Linked DNA regions of Parashewanella spongiae. The protein of the gene in region 2 interacts with the protein of the main gene of each other region in a pairwise test. Links are inferred from orthologs where the notes say so. Each region holds a gene or a part of one and is shown on either strand. Other genes may lie near its edges.

The links.
Region 1: the proteins of recJ (region 2) and E2I05_RS06100 interact in binary tests that used the Escherichia coli proteins (3 or more experiments, as listed by UniProt). The link is inferred for Parashewanella spongiae from one-to-one orthologs.

Annotation. Positions count from the first base shown.
Region 1 is NZ_CP037952.1:1,558,965-1,562,292, reverse strand. The notes cover bases 98-3,092. They hold E2I05_RS06100 (DNA topoisomerase III), read right to left. Parts: upstream 2,573-3,092; coding sequence 623-2,572; downstream 98-622. Other genes in these bases: E2I05_RS06095 (ArsR/SmtB family transcription factor), read right to left, coding at 2,849-3,092; E2I05_RS06105 (cupredoxin domain-containing protein), read right to left, coding at 98-371. Outside these bases: more of E2I05_RS06105, read right to left, coding at 1-97; more of E2I05_RS06095, read right to left, coding at 3,093-3,157.
Region 2 is NZ_CP037952.1:4,814,867-4,818,099, reverse strand. Bases 230-3,129 are described here. They hold recJ (single-stranded-DNA-specific exonuclease RecJ), read right to left. Parts: upstream 2,592-3,129; coding sequence 867-2,591; downstream 230-866. Other genes in these bases: dsbC (bifunctional protein-disulfide isomerase/oxidoreductase DsbC), read right to left, coding at 2,673-3,129; E2I05_RS18990 (hypothetical protein), read left to right, coding at 230-761. Outside these bases: more of E2I05_RS18990, read left to right, coding at 1-229; more of dsbC, read right to left, coding at 3,130-3,233. UniProt on the Escherichia coli protein: Single-stranded-DNA-specific exonuclease.

The DNA.
Region 1 (3,328 bases), 3.3 Mb from region 2 along the record:
ACATGACCTGACTCTTCAAAACTTATTGAAGAATTTGTTTCATCTGCCTTTAATTTAAAAGAAAATCGCTCAGGGCCAATAGCAGAATAAACATGATGAGTAATATCATCTTTGTTCACAAATGATGTCTTGGTGTTTTTTGAAATAACGGTCAAATAAGGTGCAAATTTTTTATGCTCTTGAATAATCGTTGCAACGTGGTTACTTGCCGAATATTGAGTTCTATCGAGGATAAATTTTGGTAATAGAAAGGCTGCGAAACCAACTGCGGGTTGTTCGTTTTTGCGATTCACTTCTATGTGATTTGCGAAGGTGCTACTGGAAAAAATAATGGTTAAATAAAACAACCAAAATCTATTGCTGATTATCATTAACTCTTTGCCCCAATTTTTAATTTGATTTTGCTATTAAGCCCAAACTGCATTTGGCAAGATGAGCTTTCTTCTTCAAATTAAAGAAAGGCTTACTACAGACATAATTTCATTCATTATACATAAACAAGCATTAAGTTGTGTTTTTGAGTAGCAATTAAGTGACATTGAACGTTTAATTAGCCAAATAAACATCACATCCTAGGTTATCCATACGGTATAAATGAGGTAAATTTAGTTTTAAAGTGAATTTATGTGCGTTTTTTCCTTTTATAATTTTTCTTTTTCGCAAACTTCTGCCCTTTTACACCTTGTAATGCTGTTGGTAATTGTTGTTTAGCCGCTGAAATAAGCGCATGTAAGCTATCAGTCATAGGCTCCATAAATGAAAGGTATTTTAATTCCTTACGACTAATTGATTCTAAATTAGACTCCCACATAGCAGTCATGTCTGGTGTTGTCACCGACTCTGGTAAGCTATTGATTAATCCTTGGCCTATTTCAGTTGCTCTTATCTGTTTGCCTTGTCGTTGTAAAAAGTTCCTCTTAAACAGCAATTCGATGATTCCCGCACGTGTAGCTTCAGTTCCTAGCCCATCGGTTTCTTTTAGAATCTGACGGATTTTTGCATCTTTAACAAAGCGACTTATGCCTGTCATTGCACTCAATAAAGTAGCGTCAGTAAAATGTTGAGGTGGCTGTGTCTGCTTTTCAATTAATTCACCTTGAACACAATGAAGCGCTTGACCTAGTGAAAGCTCTGGCAATTGAGTTTGATGCTCGCTCTCTGCTTTATTAGAGTTATCATCTCGCTCATTAGCTATATCTTTTGGTTTCGGCAGTTTAAATAGTACTTTCCAGCCTTGTGATTTATCTTGCTTAGCTTTTGCCGTAAACACCCCACCTTTAATGGTCACTTCAACAGCTGTTTCTTGATAATGATAAGCTGGATAAAACTGAGCCAAATATTGTCTTGCGATTTGTAAATAGACTTGTTTTTCCTTCTGTGACAACGCCGATAAATTAGGTGGTTTTTCCGTAGGTACTATGGCGTGGTGCGCATCGACTTTTGCATCATTCCACACTTTGGATTTCAATTTTGGGTTTGGTGCATTCACTCCCTCAACGAGTTCAGATGCACCTTTTGTTACGGCGTTGATAATGCTGGGCGCTAATTGATGCTGCTCTTTAGGGAGGTATCGACTGTCTGAACGAGGATAGGTAATGAGTTTATGCTTTTCATATAATCCCTGACAGACATTCAATACCTCTTGAGCGCTCATCGCGAACCGCTTAGCACAATCTATTTGTAGAGAAGACAAATTATAAGGTAGTGGAGGATTTTGTTTCTTAGGTTTACTTTCTAATTTACTTACCTTTGCAGCTTGGTTGCTTATGCGTTGAACAACATTTTCAGCCAAACCTTTTGATAACACTCGACCTTCTTCATCTTGATATGGCGAACAAGCCTCGCTCGGCCGCCATTTAGCGGTAAAGCTTTGTGAAGACTCAGTCTTTAAGTGTGCCAATACTTGATAAAACGCTTTTGATTCAAAATTCAAAATTTCTTGATCTCGTCTCGCCACTAACCCCAAAATTGGAGTTTGAACCCGTCCTACAGACAACACACCGTTATAACCTACTTTTCGACCTTGAATGGTATATGCACGAGTCAAATTAATCCCAAAAAGCCAGTCTGCTCTACTTCGAGCTAACGCTGAAGTCGCTAAGGGGACAAATTCTTGATTACTACGTAAATTGCCTAGCGCCCTTTTTACTGCTGAAGGGTTTAAGTCACTGATTAATAGCCGTTGAACGGCTCTTTGTTTAGTTGATGATACGCCCACATGTGCGATAACTTCATCAACCAAAAGTTGGCCTTCTCTATCAGGATCACCCGCATTAACTAATTGACTCGCTTGTTTGATCAGCTTTTTTAATGCGGTAAACTGCTTACGAGTATTGCTTTTAGGTTTTAGTTTCCACTCTGAGGGAATTATGGGTAAGTGCTCAAGCTTCCACGATTTAAATTCTGGATTGTATGTGTCAGGTTCTGCTTGCTCCAGTAAATGACCTATGCACCAAGATACGCAATCGCCATTACCAACTTCGATGTAACCATCGTGTCTTTTATGAGGTTTGGGTAAGACATCAGCGATAGCACGGCCTAAACTTGGTTTTTCAGCAATATAAAGAATCATTCTTGTTGATACTGGATAAATTTACAGTAACTATAAGGAATAATACATTCTATGTAAATATTTTGAACCTTAGATCCCACAAGAGCATAAGCACACTTAACTAAAATATGCATAAAATTCAAAAGCAGTTATTGAGAAATTTGTTTAATTTATGAGAATACAATAATTAATAATCAATTTCAGTGGAACACCACAACCATCAAACCTTGCCATGTATGTCACTAAAACTGATAACGTTTGCTGTATAATTAATACCCTTTAAATAAAAATGCCGTACTAACAAAATTCTTTATGCAACGCGCCAATCAAACGTTTCATTTCGTCACTGCCTAATGAATAGTAAATTGATTGTGACTCACGCCGTGTATTTACCAACCCATCTTGCCTTAGTTTAGCTAAGTGTTGAGATAATGCTGATTGGCTTAAGTCCACCAATTGATTGAGCTCGTTTACGGCTAGCTCCCCTTGGCACAAATGGCATAAAATCAATAAGCGATTTTCATTGCTGATGGCTTTTAATAATCCAACAACATGTCGTGCTTGATTCCTCATGTGCTCGACATCAATTTCTGACTTTTCAATCATGTTCGCCCCTAGTTTTTACTTTATGAAAGCATTGTTCAGTCGTGACATTCATTTGTCAATTTAATCAAACTCAATTTAACACTACCGAGAATTAATATATCAGCCATTTATGAAGAGCATGTTTACATGGTTTGAACTGACCCACGAAAATGCACTGTATTGATATTGTTT
Region 2 (3,233 bases):
CCATCTTATTGGTCGTTGCTGGTGGCTCATTTACTATGTCAGCCATAGATGCTGGTATGTCCTTTAAAGACTGGCGAAATCGAGCGAATGGTAAAGAGGGTTTTACACATCGTGGTGATAGCCTTGCTGAACTGATCAACGTAATGCAAAAACGTTTCGGTGTTGAAGACTCTCAAAAACGAGAAAAGTATGCCGACAGAATTTCATTGGGTATTCGCCTAGTTGTAGCACCATTTACCGCTGTGCATACAGCTCCTTACGCAAAACATCCTGAGAATCTTGAACGTAATATTGATCCAGTACGACTGCAAGAAATTAGAAAAAATGTTCACGATAAGCTGCATGGGCGTGATATTGAATTAAGTGATCACGAAACACTCAGACCTCAAGGACCTAAATCCAGTGATGGCGTCCAGGACGATTGGTTTGCCAGAGAAGAGCGCAAGCTATCCGATGATTTCAATTCAAGATTACAAAACCTAAGAAGATTTGCAGATGACAAGAAAGCCCAAAAAGAAAGGGCTGATGAAGCTCAGCGGGAAGCTGATACCATAGAACAACATCGCCTAGCGGAAGAAGCCGCTGCAGAACAGGAGTTAATGGATGAGTTTATGGATGAGGAAGATTTCGGTGAATATGATTTAGTCACTAATCAAAGCGCTAAAAAAACCCTTGAAGCAGAAAAACTAAAAGCCGAAGGAAAATCGGTACCAACTTCTAGAGTCAGTTCAAGAAGAAGCAGTATTGTTAGCCGCTCTTAGGGCTCGCCCTAGCAATGAATCACCCCGCCCCAAGGGGCGAGGTATCAATTAGTTAGATAAAGACGTTAGTCCGCCGCAAGCGGCGAGGAATTTACCCTACTGAGATTAAACGGCGCTAATCTGCTTCACCATAAGCTGTAAACTTTGGTTACCTCTAAATTCGTTGATCTCTAAGCTGTAAACGACATCAACTTTCTTTGCTTGTAAATTTGGCCAAGCCTTTAGATCAATATTAAAAGCTATCGCATCAATTAATTTACTGCCACATTCAGTTTCAAGCACCAACTTAAGGTGTTTCTCACCCACTAAGCGTTGTTGGATGATAGTAAAGCGACCATCAAAACAAGGCTCTTCGAACTCTTGTCCCCATGGACCTGCATAACGGATCATTTCGGCGGTTTCTATTTCCAACTGGTTAGCGGCTAATTCACCATCACTAAAAAGCTCACCGGTGAGTAATTCTGGAGTAACGGTTTCAGCGATTACTTGATGATATAACTGTTCAAATTTTGATATGGCCTCTGCTTTAATGGACAGTCCCGCAGCCATAGCATGACCACCAAATTTGATGATCAAATCAGGTGACAGAGTATTTATCTTTTCAAGTAAGTCTCGCATATGCACACCTTTGATAGAGCGCGCTGAACCTTTTATTTCACCGTTTTCTGCTTGAGCAAAAGCAATAACGGGACGATGGTATTTGTCTTTAATGCGTGAAGCCAAAATGCCGATCACACCTTGATGCCAATCTTGTTGATATACGACTAACCCTTGGGGCAGGTTGTCGTCATTAATATTGAGTTGTTTTAATTTTGCGAGGGCTTCATGTTGCATCCCCGCTTCGATTTCACGGCGTTCTTGATTTAAGCCATCAAGCTCAGCGGCCATGGTACGTGCTTTATTGATGTCCTCACAAAGTAACAATTCTACACCGAGTGACATTTCATCAAGCCGACCAGCGGCATTAAGTCTAGGACCTACAGCAAAACCAAAATCGGATGCAACTACTCGTTGTGGATTTCTTTTAGCAATTTCAAGCAAGGCTGTGATCCCTACTCGGCAGCGACCCGATCGAACTCGGCGTAAACCCGCTTCGACGATGATGCGATTGTTTGAATCTAAAGGGACGACATCGGCGACGGTTCCTAATGCGACAATGTCTAATAAAATAGCAAGATTAGGTTCAATGATGTGTTGAGATTCAAACCAATTTCGACGTTTAAGCTCAGCACGAATTGAACTCATTAAATAAAAGGCAACCCCAACTCCAGCAATAGCCTTACTGGCAAAAGGGCAGTCAGGTTGGTTTGGATTGACAATGGCTGCCGCCTCAGGAAGGGTATCTCCAGCCAAATGATGATCAGTAACCACTACTGGGATATCGAGTTGATTAGCTGCAGCAACACCGGTAATGGAAGATATACCGTTATCAACAGTAATGAGCAGTTCGGCACCTTGTTGAGCGGCAATTTCAACGATTTCAGGGCTTAAACCATAACCGTAATCAAAGCGATTTGGAATGAGATAACTGACACGCTTGGCACCCATCATCTTCAGCGCCAATAAGCAAATGCTAGTTGATGTCGCGCCGTCGGCATCAAAGTCACCGACGATGATGATGGCTTTGTTAGATTCGATAGCGTCACAAATTAAAGTTGCGGCTTGTTGTTGACCCTTCATAGTATCAGGACGTAATAACGACGCTAGGCTGCTGTTACAGTCCCTGACAGTAACCCCTCTGCGTGCGTACAGCTGTTTTAATAAAAATGGTAAGGTTGCAGGCAGGTGTGAGTCATCAACATTTGGACGACGAATAACATTATAATGCACAGAAAGTTCCAAATTGATCAAGAATGAAGAACATAAAAAAGAAGCGGCTTAAGCCGCCTTTTCCAAATCCTAGCGGATTTTTTAGTGGTTTTCTATGGTTTTCAATAACTGTTCAGGCGGTTGATAACCTGGGATGAGCGTGCCGTCATCTAAAACAATAGCAGGCGTACCATTTACGCCAAAGCTTTGCCCTAATTCGTATTGCTGGGCAATGTTAGCATTACAACTTTTATTGGTAACGTCTTTGCCAGCTTTAGCATCGGTCATAGCTTTAAGCGGATCTTTGGCACACCAAATGGCTTCCATTTCGCTAGCTACACTAGAGGGAACTCCTGCTCGAGGAAAGGCTAAGTAGCGAACTGTAATGCCATCATCATTGTATTCTTGCATTTGATTATGCAATTTACGACAGTAACCACAAGTGATGTCTGTGAATACGGTTATCACGTGTTTTTCGTCTTTAGCTTTATAGACCAACATATCAGGTTCAAACTTTTTAAGCTGTTCAACTCTTGGTTTCGCCATGGCGGCTTCAGTTAAATTTTTCATGCGATTATTTAAATCGTACATGTTGCCATGCAACACTTTTGAGCCGTCCTTGCTGATATACAGTATGCCGCGATCTGTCATAGCAAGATAAAG